One region of the Geobacillus sp. PLS 41 genome, then DNA from elsewhere that is predicted to be linked to it. Evidence: predicted binding sites of a transcription regulator. Region 1 holds the regulator's gene; the other holds the start of a gene.
What was found. The regulator Rex, encoded in region 1, represses fermentation and respiration genes when NADH is low (regulators of the CRP and FNR family bind a similar motif). The targets are predictions, from matches to a motif close to TTGTGAAATATTTCACAA.
Positions count from the first base shown of each region.

Region 2: a site for Rex is predicted at 4,720-4,737, ahead of ACVX3G_RS11195 (hemerythrin domain-containing protein). Genes of this name have one in related genera too.

Region 1 covers NZ_CM151395.1:307,175-315,270, reverse strand. Annotated here, with positions in the region: gene ACVX3G_RS01375 (ABC-F family ATP-binding cassette domain-containing protein) at 209-2,134, opposite strand; gene moaC (cyclic pyranopterin monophosphate synthase MoaC) at 2,231-2,719, shown strand; gene ACVX3G_RS01365 (redox-sensing transcriptional repressor Rex) at 2,735-3,376, shown strand; gene tatA (twin-arginine translocase TatA/TatE family subunit) at 3,393-3,545, shown strand; gene tatC (twin-arginine translocase subunit TatC) at 3,566-4,309, shown strand; gene ACVX3G_RS01350 (YdiK family protein) at 4,493-4,672, opposite strand; gene ACVX3G_RS01345 (lysostaphin resistance A-like protein) at 4,669-5,403, opposite strand; gene groES (co-chaperone GroES) at 5,760-6,044, shown strand; gene groL (chaperonin GroEL) at 6,149-7,765, shown strand; gene ACVX3G_RS01330 (hypothetical protein) at 7,933-8,096, opposite strand, start outside.
Region 2 covers NZ_CM151395.1:2,241,254-2,249,349, reverse strand. Annotated here, with positions in the region: gene ACVX3G_RS11215 (nitrate reductase subunit alpha) at 1-1,141, shown strand, start outside; gene narH (nitrate reductase subunit beta) at 1,131-2,600, shown strand; gene narJ (nitrate reductase molybdenum cofactor assembly chaperone) at 2,654-3,229, shown strand; gene narI (respiratory nitrate reductase subunit gamma) at 3,205-3,909, shown strand; gene ACVX3G_RS11195 (hemerythrin domain-containing protein) at 4,127-4,654, opposite strand; partial or broken gene ACVX3G_RS11190 (pyruvate synthase alpha chain) at 4,766-4,867, opposite strand; gene ACVX3G_RS11185 (uroporphyrinogen-III synthase) at 4,890-5,684, opposite strand; gene ltrA (group II intron reverse transcriptase/maturase) at 6,447-7,706, shown strand.

The sequences.
Region 1 (8,096 bases):
CTGTGGACAATGTGGAAAAAGCGGTAAAACATGATCAACATAAGAAAAACAATACACAGCGATTTTTGTGCAAAAGGAAGATGTTTTTTGTGGATAATGTGGAAAAGTTGGTGAATAACTTATATTCCATGGTGGAAATTGTGGATTCTTTTGTGGATAATGTGACTAACTAAAGAACAACCCGCCGAAACTAGAGGCGGGTTGTCGGTTATAGTGAAGTATAAAGCTGTTCCCATTCGGCCAATAACGTTTCGACTCGCTGCTTCCGCTCGTCGTTTTCTTGCGTCAATCGTTGCATCGTCTCATAGTCGCCGTAAACGGATGGATCACAAAGTTTTTGCTCGATCTCAGCGATTTGTGCTTCAAGCGCTGCAATCTCGGCTTCGATTTCATCCAAGCGGCGTTGGCGCTGGCGCCGTCGTTTTTTTTCCTCTTTTTCTTGCTCGTATGTCGTTTTGGCAGAATCACTTGCCGTTTCTGTCGGGCGGACGTTCAGGAGCGCCAATTCGCGCATTTCTTCTTTTTTGGCGATGTAGTAATCATAGTCGCCTAAGTATTCCGTTAGGCCTCCGCTGGAAAGTTCAAACACCTTTGTTGCGATTCGGTTGATGAAATAGCGGTCGTGGGAAACGAACAAAATCGTTCCCGGGTAGTCGATGAGCGCTTGCTCGAGCACTTCTTTGCTGTCAAGGTCGAGATGGTTTGTCGGTTCGTCCAAAAGAAGGACATTTGCTTTTTGCAGCATCAGCTTGGCGAGCGAAAGGCGTGCTTTCTCCCCGCCGCTTAAAGCGGAGACCGGTTTTAAAACGTCATCGCCGGAAAACAGGAAGTTGCCGAGCACGGTGCGAATTTCTTTTTCCGTCTTTTCGGGGTAGGCGTCCCACAGCTCGTCAAGCACCCGTTTGTTCGATGACAAATCAGCTTGGTCTTGATCGTAATAGCCGATTTGGACGTTTGCGCCGTAGCGGAGCTCTCCTGTTTGGATAGGGAGTTTTCGGGCGATCGCCTTCAGCAATGTCGACTTGCCGATGCCGTTCGGCCCGACTAGGGCGACGCTTTCGCCGCGCGTGATGCGGAAGCTGATTTGGCGGATGATGGGTGCACCGTCGTCATAGCCAACGGCTATGTCTTCAGCGGTGAGCACTTCATAGCCGCTCGGTCGATCGATCGAGAACGAAAAGGAGGCTGATTTTTCATCGCCGACAGGCCGTTCGAGCCGTTCTATTTTTTCCAGTTGCTTTCGCCGGCTTTGCGCCCGTTTGGCCGTCGAGGCACGTGCGATGTTGCGCTGGATGAAGTCTTGGAGTCGGGCGATTTCTTCTTGCTGTTTCTCGTACCGTCTTAACTCTTGTTCGTATTGCTCGGCCCGCAACTCCAAATAGCGGCTGTAGTTGCCGGCATAGTGTTTGAGCGTGGCATTCGACAGTTCGTATACGTCGGTGACGATTTTGTCTAAAAAGTAGCGGTCGTGGGAAACAACCAGGACGGCACCGGGATAGGCTTGCAAGTACTGCTCCAGCCAGGCAAGCGTCTCAAGATCCAAATGGTTCGTCGGCTCGTCCAAAATCAATAAATCCGGCTTGGACAACAGCAATTTCCCAAGGGCAAGCCGCGTCCGCTGTCCGCCGCTTAACGACGAGACCGGCGTAGTTTTATAATCATATGAGGAAAACTGCAGCCCGTGCAAAACGGAGCGGATGTCGGCTTCGTATTGGTAGCCGCCTTGTTCTTTGTATTGTTCTTGCAGCTCGTCATACATTTTCAGCGTTTTTTCATAGCGAGCGGGATCGGCGAGTACGTCCGGGTCGCCGAGTTGCATGCTGAGTTCGGCGAGCTGTTTTTCGAGTCCTAGAAGCGGGGTGAATACCTCAAGCATTTCGTCCCAAATGGAACGCGGCGAGTCGAGCCCGCTGTTTTGCGCCAAATAGCCGATTTTGATATGGTTTGGTTTGATGATTTTGCCGCTGTCGAAAGAGAGTTCACCGGCGATGATTTTCAACAATGTCGATTTTCCCGCTCCGTTGCGGCCGACAAGGGCGATTCGGTCGCGGGACTGTATTTCTAGTTTTATATTCGATAAAATAAGGTCAGCGCCGAAATATTTCGTGAGCCCGTGCACTTGCAAAATGATCATGTCCGTCACCTCGCGAATAGTTTAACGCAAGTCGCGAAAACGGTCAAAGACGAATGATGAAAAATCGTGTATAGTGTATAAATGGAGGAGATTGTATTGTCATCGTTCACTCATTTCAATGAACAAGGGCGCGCGAAAATGGTTGATATTACGCACAAAGAAGATACTGTGCGAGTGGCTGTGGCGCAAACGAGCGTGACTGTCAGCCGGGAAATTTACGAAAAAATGACGAGCAATGCGATCGAGAAAGGGGATGTGCTCGCCGTCGCTCAAGTGGCGGGGGTGATGGCGGCGAAGAAGACAGCTGACCTTATTCCAATGTGTCACCCGCTTATGTTAAAGGGTGTGGACATTGCTTTTGCTTGGGAAAACGATGGAGAAGCGCATAAGCTCGTCATCACGGCAACGGTGAAAACGAAAGGGAGCACAGGAGTGGAAATGGAAGCGCTGACGGCCGCTTCGGTCTGTGCGTTGACAGTGTACGATATGTGCAAGGCGCTTGATAAAGGAATGGTCATCGGTCCGACGTATTTGGTCGAAAAAACGGGCGGGAAGTCTGGCCATTACCGACGGAAAACCGATTAGCTAGGGGATGAGATCATGAGCAACGAACAACCGAAAATTCCGCAGGCAACCGCCAAACGGCTGCCGCTTTACTATCGGTTTTTGAAAAACTTGCACGCTTCCGGCAAGCAACGCGTCTCCTCTGCCGAGTTGAGCGAGGCGGTGAAAGTCGATCCGGCGACGATCCGCCGCGATTTCTCCTATTTTGGCGCGCTTGGTAAAAAGGGATACGGGTATAATGTCAATTATTTGTTGTCGTTTTTCCGCCGGACGCTTGAAGAGGATGAGGTGACCGAAGTCGCCTTGTTTGGCGTCGGCAATTTAGGCACCGCCTTTTTAAACTATAATTTTTCGAAAAACAACAATACGAAAATCGTGATGGCGTTTGATGTCGATGAGCGGAAAGTAGGAACGACAGTCGGCGGGGTGCCGGTCTATCATCTCGATGAGTTGGAGGAGCGGCTTCACGAAAACATCCCGGTCGCCATTTTAACCGTGCCGGCCGCCGCGGCTCAAGCGCTGACCGACCGCCTTGTCGCCCAAGGAATTAAAGGCATTTTAAACTTTACTCCGGCGCGGTTGAACGTGCCGAACCATATTCGCGTCCATCATATCGATTTAGCCATTGAGCTGCAGTCGCTCGTCTATTTTTTGAAAAACTATCCATCGCCATCGTAAAAGGAGAGAACAACACATGAAATATTTGTTGCTCGTTGCTGTGATTTTGTTGCTGTTTGGCACGAAAAAGCTGCCAGAATTAGGGCGGTCGTTCGGCCAGTCGCTTCGCGAGTTTAAAGACGCCACAAAAGGGCTCGCTGATGACGAAGAAACGAAAACCGACCGATGACAAGGCAGGATGGAGAAACAATGAATGACAAAGAAATGTCGGTGTATGAGCATCTGGGTGAACTGCGAAAACGGCTCATCATCGTGCTCATCTTTTTTGCTGCGGCGCTTGTCGTTAGTTTCTTTTTTGTCGATGATGTCATTTTGTATTTGCAGCGAACGGCCGAGGCGAAGCATTTGACCATGAACGCCTTCCGCCTCACCGATCCGATTAAAGTGTATTTTCAGTTTGCCTTTGTCATCGCAGCTGTGCTGTCGGCTCCGGTGCTGTTGTATCAAATTTGGGCGTTTGTCAGCCCCGGTCTGTATGAAAAAGAGCGGAAAGTGACGTTAAGCTATATCCCGGCGTCGATCGTTCTTTTTTTAGCAGGCGTCAGCTTCGCTTATTTCGTCTTGTTTCCGTTTGTCGTTCGATTTATGAGCCAGCTGGCTGACCAACTAGGGGTTCAACAAATGATCGGCATTAATGAATATTTTCAGTTTTTGCTTCAGCTCGTGCTGCCGTTTGGCATCGTATTTCAGCTTCCGATTGTTGTGCTGTTTTTTACCCGCTTAGGGCTTATTACGCCGCAGCTTCTTGTTCGCATCCGCAAGTATGCGTATTTAGCGCTGCTTATTTTAGCGGCGGTCATTACGCCGCCGGATGTGTTGTCGCAAGTGATCGTCATGATTCCGCTCACCATTTTGTATGAAGGAAGCATTTGGGTGGCGCGCATCGGCTATCGGAAAGCGCAGCGAGCAGTCGAGCAGGAAGGCAATGAGTGAGGCGGGACGAAAAACATTGAGAGGAAAGCGAGCAAGGCCGGGCCAAACGAAGGGGCTGTCTCAAAAGCCGCAAAACAGGGTTTTGAGGCCGGCCTCTTGTTTTTTTGTTTCCATTTTCACGATATGATCGCCGTCATGGGATTGATGTTCTGGTCCCTTCCCGCGCGAATCACGGGAAGGGGGTCAGCGTTTTGAGGCGAAAAGAAGGCGAAGGGCGGTGCCGAAATCAAAGGCAGCGAGCGCCGCTAAAGCGATGGTGGAGACGTTCCAAACCGTTTCATGAGCACTTTCGATGGCCAAATACGTAAACATTGAGCCTAAGACGAAATACAGAAGCGAAAACAGCCGAGGGTTTCGCATCATAGCCAAACCCTCCAAACGGCGAGCGGCAGCTCGGACTGGCGCATCATTTTCTCAATCTCGTCGGCCAATAGCGTCTGCATGACGACGACGAACGTATTCATGGCGACATGGGCGAAAATCGGTACGAAAATGCGTCCGGTTTTTGCGTATAAAAACGCGAATACCATCCCCATGGATGTGTACAGAAGCAAATGTTCCGGCTCCATATGGACAATGGCAAACAAAAGCGAACTGACAAGCGCAGCAAGCCAAAAGTTGTATTTTTCATAAAGCGAGCCGAAAATGATTTTGCGGAAGATGAGCTCTTCCAAAATCGGGCCGATGACGGAGGTGACGACGATAAGCAGCGGCGTCAGGCGGATGATATCGATGATTTGCCTTGTATTTTCCGACCCTGGTTTGATGCCGAGCAGCCGCCATTCGATGTTGGCGGCGATGCTTTGGGCCGCGAGCGCCAAAAAGACGCCCAAGACCGCCCACATCCACGAGGAAGCAAGCGGCAGCCGCCGCATCATTCGTTCGTTGCGGTCACCGCGGAGCAGCCATAGGATAATGACAAAAGCGAGCAGGAAACTAATGATCGCCCAATACCCGGAAGCCAGTTTGGCGGCTTCGAGGCGGCTTTCCGTTCCTTGGCCGACGCCGAGGGCGCGAAGAAGCGGCACGCCGACAAAGGCGGACAGCTGCATGACGATATACGTGATGATGACGTACCAGTGGTTGCGTTTCAAACCCTCTACCCCTTTTATTTCAAATTATATCCGTATTGTAGCACATGTATGGCGAAAATAGTAAGAAAACTGCATCCTCGCATCCCACCTCACCGCCGTAAAAAAAATTAACCGGAGCCGTTTATCAGTCCGAGGAATGTGAAATAATGAAAACGGGCTCCGCGCGGATGGGGAGTAGAGGCAAAACAACCGGCTCCTTTTGCTCTTTCTTCTTTAGGAGAGAAAAACAGTTATTTTTTTGCATTTCCTACTTGCAAAACTGAAAGAAGTTCATTAATATTATAAGTGTGTTAGCACTCAATAGTGATGAGTGCTAATAAGAACGGCGAAAACTATCGTTAAGGAGGTTGTTCCCCGTGTTGAAGCCATTAGGCGATCGTATTGTCATTGAAGTCGTGGAAACAGAAGAAAAAACGGCTAGCGGTATCGTTCTGCCGGATACGGCGAAAGAAAAACCGCAAGAAGGCCGCGTTGTTGCTGTCGGTGCAGGCCGCGTGCTCGATAACGGCCAACGCATCGCGCCGGAAGTCGAAGTTGGCGACCGCATTATCTTCTCGAAATATGCGGGCACAGAAGTGAAATACGACGGCAAAGAATACTTAATTTTGCGCGAAAGCGATATTTTGGCTGTCATCCGCTAATATATGCGTTCATCACATAAACATTCCGAAAACATACTGGGTACTTAATCGGATACTTAACTTGTGGCACGCAGTCCAACAATTTCATAAGGAGGTAACGGGGTATGGCAAAACAAATCAAGTTCAGTGAAGAAGCGCGCCGTGCGATGTTGCGCGGGGTGGACAAACTTGCAGACGCAGTGAAAGTCACATTAGGTCCGAAAGGCCGCAACGTCGTATTGGAGAAAAAATTCGGTTCGCCGCTCATCACGAATGACGGGGTAACGATCGCGAAAGAAATCGAGCTCGAAGATCCGTTTGAAAACATGGGCGCGAAATTGGTCGCTGAAGTCGCCAGCAAAACGAACGACATCGCTGGGGACGGTACAACAACCGCTACGGTATTGGCTCAAGCGATGATCCGCGAAGGCTTGAAAAACGTAGCAGCTGGTGCCAACCCGATGGGCATCCGTCGCGGTATCGAAAAAGCGGTTGCTGTTGCGGTTGAAGAATTGAAAGCCATCTCCAAACCGATTAAAGGAAAAGAGTCGATCGCCCAAGTTGCTGCGATCTCGGCTGCTGACGAAGAAGTCGGCCAATTGATCGCTGAAGCGATGGAACGCGTTGGCAATGATGGCGTTATCACGCTTGAAGAGTCGAAAGGCTTCACGACGGAACTCGACGTTGTCGAAGGGATGCAATTCGACCGCGGTTACGTTTCACCGTACATGATTACGGATACGGAAAAAATGGAAGCTGTCCTTGAAAATCCGTACATCCTCATCACGGACAAAAAAGTATCGAGCATTCAAGAACTGTTGCCTGTTCTTGAGCAAGTCGTGCAACAAGGCCGTCCGCTCTTGATCATTGCGGAAGATGTTGAAGGCGAAGCATTGGCGACGCTTGTTGTCAACAAACTGCGCGGCACGTTCAATGCGGTAGCTGTCAAAGCGCCTGGCTTCGGTGACCGCCGCAAAGCGATGCTCGAAGACATCGCGATTTTAACGGGCGGTGAAGTCATCTCCGAAGAGCTCGGCCGCGAACTGAAATCGACAACGATCGCTTCGCTCGGCCGTGCGTCGAAAGTTGTTGTTACGAAAGAAACGACGACGATCGTCGAAGGCGCTGGCGATTCGGAGCGCATCAAAGCGCGCATCAACCAAATCCGTGCGCAGCTTGAAGAAACGACTTCGGAATTCGACCGCGAAAAACTGCAAGAACGCTTGGCGAAACTCGCTGGCGGCGTAGCGGTCATCAAAGTGGGCGCAGCGACAGAAACGGAATTGAAAGAACGCAAACTGCGCATCGAAGACGCGCTCAACTCGACTCGTGCGGCTGTTGAAGAAGGCATTGTCGCTGGCGGCGGTACGGCATTGATGAATGTCTACAGCAAAGTCGCGGCCATCGAAGCGGAAGGCGATGAAGCAACCGGCGTGAAAATCGTCTTGCGCGCAATCGAAGAACCGGTTCGTCAAATCGCGCAAAACGCTGGTCTGGAAGGCTCGATCATCGTTGAGCGCCTGAAAAACGAAAAACCGGGCATCGGCTTCAACGCGGCAACAGGTGAATGGGTCGACATGATCGAAGCTGGCATCGTGGACCCGACGAAAGTCACTCGTTCGGCGCTGCAAAACGCTGCCTCTGTCGCCGCCATGGTCTTGACGACAGAAGCGGTCGTTGCCGACAAACCGGAAGAAAACAAAGGCAACAACAACATGCCGGATATGGGCGGCATGATGTAATCTCGCCGCAAAAGCCTTGGAACACTGGGGGTTTCCCCGGTGTTCTTTTTCTTTTTGACTATATATGCCTCAGCCAGGTGTTCTTACAGCCGCTGATCGGGTGAAGGGCAGCTGTTGTTTCTCCCTCATATCGCTATTCTATTGCACCTTTTCCTCCGCTGTGCTAGTTATCGCACCTCAATGAAAAACGCATAAATCGCATCCCCTTTTTTCCAAGAGGCGTGAATGGCATAAATGTATGCCCCTTTCTTTTCCGGAAGAGTAATGATTCCGTTTTGCACCGGGCGCCAGTCGGCATCTCCGCCGTTCCATACACCCGCTTCGATCGTCA
Region 2 (8,096 bases), 1.6 Mb from region 1:
GGCGCAAGAGCTGGCGCAGCCGTTCGGTGAAGTGAAAGACTGGAGCAAAGGCGAAACCGAACCGATTCCGGGCAAAACGATGCCGAACATTCACGTCATTGAACGCGACTATACCCTTCTTTACGACCAAATGACCGCCTTAGGTCCAAATGTCGCCCGCCAGCCGATCGGCACAAAAGGGATTGCCTGGTCAGCGAAAGACGAGTATGAACAGTTGAAACGCCGGCTCGGCACTGTCCGGCGCGCTTCCATCGCCGACGGCTGCCCGGATATCAGCGAAGCGAAAAAAGCGGCTGAAGCGATTTTGACGCTGTCATCAACTACAAACGGCAAAATGGCGGTGAAAGCGTGGGAGGCGCTTGAGAAAAAGACGGATTTGAAATTGGCCGATTTAGCGAAAGAACGCGAGGAAGAATGCTTTACGTTTGAACAAATCACCGCCCAGCCGAAAACGGTCATCACCTCGCCGGCGTTCAGCGGCTCGGAAAAAGGCGGGCGGCGCTACTCGCCGTTTACGACGAACGTCGAACGGCTCATCCCGTGGCGGACGTTGACCGGCCGGCAGTCGTTTTACATCGATCATGAACTGATGCGCGAGTTTGGCGAAACGATGGCGACGTTCAAGCCGGTGTTGCCGCACCGTCCGTTTTCAAACAAACGCCCGAAAGAAAACGGAAAGGAAGTCATCTTGAACTATTTGACGCCGCATAACAAATGGTCGATCCACAGCATGTATTTCGACTCCTTGCCGATGTTGACGCTTTTCCGCGGCGGGCCGACCGTGTGGATGAACAAAGATGATGCGGCCGAAGCCGGCATCAACGACAACGACTGGATCGAATGTTTCAACGAAAACGGCGTCGTCGTCGCCCGCGCCGTCGTCTCCCACCGGCTGCCGCGCGGCATGGCGTTTATGCACCACGCGCAAGACCGCCATATTAACGTGCCGGGCACGAAGCTGACAAACAACCGCGGCGGCACGCACAACAGCCCGACGCGCATCCACGTAAAGCCGACGCATATGATCGGCGGATATGCACAGTTAAGCTACGGATTCAACTATTACGGACCGACGGGCAACCAACGCGACCTGTACGTCGTCATCCGCAAACTCGAGGAGGTTGATTGGCTTGAAGATTAAAGCGCAAGTCGGCATGGTGATGAATTTGGACAAATGCATCGGCTGCCATACGTGCAGCGTCACGTGCAAAAACACATGGACGAACCGCCCCGGCGCTGAATACATGTACTTTAACAACGTTGAAACGAAACCCGGAATCGGCTATCCGAAACAATGGGAAAACCAAGAGAAGTATAGAGGCGGCTGGGAGTTGAAAAACGGCGAACTGCGGCTCAAATCCGGCTCGAAAGCGATGCGGCTCGTCAACTTGTTCTACAATCCGTACCAGCCTACGATCGACGATTACTACGAACCGTGGAATTACGACTATGAAACGTTGACGAACAGCCCGCTAAAACAATACCAGCCAGTGGCGCGGCCGAAATCAAGCATCACCGGCGAATGGATGGAGCTGTCATGGGGGCCGAACTGGGAAGACGATCTGGCCGGCGCCCATATCACCGGTTTGCGTGATCCGAACGTTGTCAAAATGGAGCAGGCGATCCAAGCGGAATTTGAGAATGTCTTTATGATGTACTTGCCGCGCATTTGCGAGCATTGCCTCAATCCGTCATGCGTATCGAGCTGCCCGTCAGGCGCCATGTACAAACGCGACGAGGACGGCATCGTCCTCGTCGACCAAAACGCCTGCCGCGCTTGGCGGTATTGCGTCACAAGCTGCCCGTACAAAAAAGTGTATTTCAACTGGCAAACGAACAAAGCGGAAAAATGCACGCTCTGCTTCCCGCGCATCGAAGCCGGCATGCCGACGATTTGTTCGGAAACGTGCGTCGGCCGCATCCGTTACATCGGTGTGATGCTGTATGACGCTGACAAAGTGAAAGAAGCGGCGAGCGTCACAGATGAGAAACAGCTGTACCACGCCCAGCTTGATATTTTCCTTGATCCAAACGATCCAGCCGTCGCCGCCGCCGCGAAAGAAGCCGGCATCCCGGACGAATGGATCGCCGCGGCGCAGCGCTCGCCGATTTACAAAATGATCGTCAACTGGAAAATCGCTTTGCCGCTGCATCCGGAATACCGGACGCTGCCAATGGTATGGTACATTCCGCCGCTGAGCCCGATCATGAATACGATCGAAGGAAAAGGAAGCCAAGCGAGCGCCGATGACATCTTCCCGGCCATTGATGAAATGCGCATTCCGATCGAATATTTGGCGAATTTGCTGACGGCGGGCGATACGGCGCACATCCGTACGACGTTGAAAAAAATGGCGGCCATGCGTTCGTATATGCGGGCGAAACAAACGAACAAACAGCCGGACATCCGCCTCATTGAATCGCTCGGCTTAAGCCGTGAAGACATTGAAGAGATGTACCGTTTGCTCGCGATTGCCAAATACGAAGACCGCTTCGTCATTCCAGCATCGCACCGCGAAGAAGTCGCTGACTTGTACGCGGAACAAGGCAGCTGCGGGCTTGCATTTGCCGGCGGCCCGGGCGCTTGCGGCACGCTGTAAAAGGAGAAAGAAGGCGAGCCCCGCCCCTTCAACAATGAAATGGAGGATTTACGATGAACAGCGAACAACAACAAACGGTCTTTCTATGTGTATCGTATTTGTTGTCTTACCCGGACGAACAGTGGGCCGAATCGCTTCCTGACTGCCTAGACGCCATCCGCTCGCTTGACGATGAAACCGTCCGTGCGCCGCTTTTGGCAGTGGCCGAACAGCTCGCGGTCACCCCGGCTCGAGAGCGGATGGAGCAATATGTCGAAACATTTGATTTCGGCAAAAAAACGAATTTGTACTTGACGTATATGACAAACGGCGAGCAGCGGGAGCGCGGAATCGAACTCGTCGCCTTAAAAGCGCGCTACGAGGCGGCCGGATTCGCCGTCTCCGATCACGAGCTGCCCGACTACTTGCCGCTCATGCTTGAATGGATGGCCTATGCAGATCAAGAGCATACGACCGCCTTGCTCGCCGATTATGCCGGCCATATCCGCGAAATCGGCGACCGGCTGGCAGCGGCAGGCAGCCCGTATGCACAGCTGTTTGACGCGCTCAATCACACATTCACTCAACTCGGCGTGACGCCGCTCCCGAAAGGAGGTGCAACGGCATGGCCAGCCAATTTCTCTGGGTGATTGTTCCGTATTTGGCGCTTGTCCTATTTGTCGCCGGCCATATTTGGCGCTACCAGCGCGACCAGTTTGGCTGGACATCCAAATCAAGCGAACTGCTTGAAAAACGGCAGTTGCGCCTTGGAAGCCTTCTCTTTCACTGGGGCATTTTGTTCGTGTTTGTCGGCCACGTGATGGGCATTCTCATTCCCGAGCCGTTTTACGAGGCGCTTGGCGTGACAGAAGAGATGTACCACGCCCTCGCCTTGGCAGGCGGCATTCCGGCCGGCTTGGCGGCCTTCGTTGGTTTCGTGATCCTTTTTCGCCGCCGCTTGACGGTCAAGCGCGTACGGGTGACAAGCAGCACCGGCGACTGGGTCGCGCTCGGATTTTTGCTTGTCGTGATCGCCAGCGGGTTGTCGTCGACGTTTCTGAACATCGATTCGCACGGGTTTGATTACCGGACGACAATCGGCCCGTGGTTTCGCGGCCTTCTTACGTTCCGTCCGAACCCAGCTTATATGGAAGCGGTGCCGCTTTGGTTTCAGATTCATATTCTCGCTGCATTCGGTTTGTTCGCCGTCTGGCCGTTCACCCGTCTCGTTCACGTATTCAGCTTCCCGCTCCGCTACTTGCAGCGCAGCTACGTCGTCTATCGAAAGCGAATGCCAAAACAAGCAGAGCCGGTCAACCGCGCCAAGTAAGCGAGCGGCGGGCGTCACATCAGGAACCCTAAACTGAACAGGCGGAGGGGGCAAACCGATTGCCTAACAGCCTGCCTGTCAACTTTAACGGCGGCGGGAACGAAACAACGTGCGCTTCCGCATACCCTAACGATCGCATAACAACCTGCCAACAAATGAACCAATAATAAAAAACAGGATGCCCGTCGTTTGGGGCATCCTGTTTTCCATTTGTTACTTAGTTAATGCGCGCAAACAGCTCCTCTTTCTCCGCATCGGACAACAACTGCTCGGCCATCGGGAAGAGCACGTTCTCCTCTTTCATGAAGTGCTCATCCAAAATATGATACGCCTCAATCACCGCGCCGGCAAGCGTCAACGCCTGCCTGCTGTCGATGTTCTCCGGCAGCTGGGCGGTCTTTTCTAAAAACATGGAAAGGCGCGTTTTCGCCTGTTCGTGTTCGTATTCCATAACGGCGATAGGGCCGGTCGTCCGCCCGATGTACCGAGCCATCATTGGGAACAATACGCCTTCTTCCCGCTCCGAATGCGGATCTAGGGCGGCGACGAACGATTCAACTTTTTCTCTCAAATCAGCGAGCGGCTCACGCCAGTTGCGGTCATTTTCCCCGCGGCCGATCGCCTCCGCTGCGGCAAGCAGCTGCTCCATTTGGGCGCGCAGCGGGCCGTGTTCTTGTTTTAATTGCGCCAGACCGGCGCATAATTTCACCCCTTCAGGGCCGCCCATATGGCAAAATGAATGCATCATCAATTCCTCCTTTTTATGATCCGTCCGTTGTTTCCATTATACTGTGTGCAGCATCTCCATCGTTGTGAGTCATATCACACCGCCGACAGGCAAGCGCAAAAAAAACAGCACGCTCGCCCCCATGAGCGACGCGCCGTAGCAAATCCCCGCCGAACCGTGCTCGCCATCTGCTGGAATGAGCTTCGTTTCATGCTCGCCCCGCCCTTTCATATAAAACAACCCTCAACAGGGCTTATTGTTGAAAATAACGGGCAAGCGTCACAATCATCGCTCCCATCCGCTCATGTTCCGGGGCGATGACGCGATCGACTCCCTCTTCTTCCAATGCTTCTTTTGTCACTTTGCCAACGGCGCAGGCCACGACATCGGTGCGAAACGCGTCAAGCAGCGGTGCAATCTCTTTTTTCTCGCGGGCGAACGAAAAGAAAAAGCGGACTTGCATCGCCGATGTAAAACAGACGGCATCGACTTCGCGCCCGACGATTTCTTTATACAATGTCGCCAGTGTCTCCTCATCCGGAGCGATATGCCGGTATGGCAACAATTCCGTATACAAAGCGCCTTGTTCAAGAAAAAACTGCTTCAAGGCTGGCGCGGTATCGCCGTACAGCTGTACAACAACGTTTTTTTCCGCAAAGTCGTGCCCATAAAGAGCAGCAATCAACCCTTTCGTCGTCCCGTCCTCGCTTGCGGCCACCGGGGTGACGCCGATTTGTTTCAACGCCGTCACCGTTTTATAGCCGCGGGCAGCCACGTTCGCTTCCTTGATCGTTCGATGCCATTGAGCAGCCATTCCCTCCCGGTCGGCCGCTTCCAACAGCGCCTCAAAGCCGATTCCCGTCGTAAATACGATCCAGTCCGGCCGCATGGCGATGACGGTTCGCATTTCCTCTCCCAGTTCGCTTCCCTTTGAAAAGACGGTCCCTTGCGCCGGACGAATGATGGCCGTTCCTCCTTGCTTTTCAATAAGCGTTGTCATTTCGTCCAGTTTGCGTGACGCGCACAAGGCAATCCGTTTGCCATGCATGTCCCTTCCCCCTTATGGTCAGTCGTTCGTCCTTTCCATTCTAAAAGATAGTCTTTGCCTATGCAACAAAAACCATTCCGCTCCCTGGCACATCGCAACGCGAATGCCGCCTTCATTGGGTATAGAGCCCAGCGCAACAGAACAGACCGCAGGCAGAAACAGCCGACCACCATCAAAAAAACACGCGCCCAAAGACGCGTGCCCTCCGTGTGCGCCCGGCATGGGTGCAGTCTATAGGGTGAAAGTCCCGAACTGCGAAGGCAGAAGTAGCAGTTAGCTTAACGCAAGGGTGTCTGCGGCGACGCAGAATCTGAAGGAAGCGGGCGGCAAACTTCCGGTCTGAGGAACACGAACTTCATAGGAGGCTGGGTATCATTGGGTGAGTTTGCACGACAAAACGAAGCCCTTTCTGCCGAAGGTGATACCGAGTAAATGAAGCAGATGGATGGAAGGAAAGACTGCACTCTTACCCGGGGAGGTCTGTCCGGGAAGCCAAGTGCGCTTGGCAACCGTTGGAGCGATCCAACGCTGAACGGACAGAAGTCAGCAGAGGTCATAGTACCCGTCTAGCTTAGATAGAAGGGGAAGGACCGAACCATGAAGGAGAACGGCCACTAGGCGTTCATCTTCTTTGATGAAGCAGATAACCCGAAAGGGCCTGCTTGAGGGGGGAAATGGTGAAGTCCATGGGGAACCTCAAGAGGGTGGAGAAGAAGATGGCACAAATAGAACGGACCGTTCACGTAGAGAGGAAGAATCGGAATGTGGATGAAACAGGTAATGTCACGAGAGAATCTCCTGCGAGCACTCAAACAAGTGGAAAAGAATAAAGGGTCCCATGGAACCGATGGAATGTCCGTCAAAGACCTGCGAAGACACCTCGTGGAACATTGGGACGCGATACGGCACGCTTTAGAAGAAGGGACCTACGAACCTTGCCCGGTCCGACGGGTCGAAATCCCGAAACCGAACGGAGGAGTCAGGTTACTAGGAATCCCGACCGTGACAGACCGGTTCATCCAACAGGCCATCGCCCAAGTGCTCACGCCGATCTTTGACCCATCCTTTTCGGAACACAGCTACGGGTTTCGTCCCGGTCGAAGAGGACACGACGCGGTGAAAAAGGCGAAGCAGTATATTCAGGAAGGATATACATGGGTGGTAGATATCGACTTGGAAAAGTTCTTTGATCGAGTCAACCATGACAAACTGATGGGGATATTAGCGAAACGAATTCCAGACAAAATCCTCCTAAAGTTGATACGGAAGTATCTACAGGCAGGGGTCATGATCAACGGGGTGGTCATGGAAACACAAGAGGGGACTCCACAAGGAGGGCCGCTCAGTCCACTCCTGTCCAACATTCTCCTGGATGAGCTGGACAAAGAATTGGAAAAACGAGGGCACAAGTTTGTACGGTATGCGGATGACTGCAATATCTACGTAAGGACGAAGAAGGCCGGGGAACGGGTGATGAAATCGATCACGGCATTCATCGAAAAGAAACTCCGGCTGAAAGTCAACGAAACCAAATCGGCAGTGGATCGTCCGTGGAGGAGAAAATTCCTCGGTTTTAGCTTCACCCCAAGTAAGGAGCCAAAAATCCGAATTGCAAAGGAAAGCATTCGGCGCATGAAGCAAAGGATACGCACCATGACGAGCCGATCGAAACCGATTCCCATGCCCGAACGAATCGAACAGCTCAATCAATACATTCTGGGATGGTGTGGATACTTTTCGCTAGCAGAGACCCCAAGTGTGTTCAAAGAACTAGATGGATGGATTCGACGAAGGCTGCGCATGTGCCAATGGAAAGAGTGGAAACTTCCGAGAACCAGAGTCCGAAAACTGCAAAGTTTAGGAGTGCCCAAGCAGAAAGCATATGAATGGGGAAACACTCGGAAGAAATATTGGAGAGTGGCCGCCAGTCCCATCCTGCATAAAGCCCTTGGCAACTCCTATTGGGAGAGCCAAGGGCTGAAGAGTCTTTATCAACGATATGAATCTCTGCGTCAGACTTAATGGAACCGCCGTATACCGAACGGTACGTACGGTGGTGTGAGAGGACGAGGGTTAGTCACCCTCTCCTACTCGATTCAACGAGTATGTACCATGGCCTCTTCTCCCCGACGGTCAAAGGAACCGATGATGCGCGTCGGCTCGACGGAAATGAGCCGGTCCAACGGAATGTTCATCGTCTTTGGCGAGGAGACCCCCACTTCAACGACCAAAGGGAGTAAGTGGGGGAGGAATCGCTTTTTTTGTTTTTGTATCACTAAAAAATATGATATAATATATGATATAACTCACATTTCGCACCCTAACAAGGTCAAAACAAAGGATTTTTTATTTAGTTTTTCAGAATAACTTTTTGACCAACACGACGAGCGATGGCTATCCTTTTTTTACCAT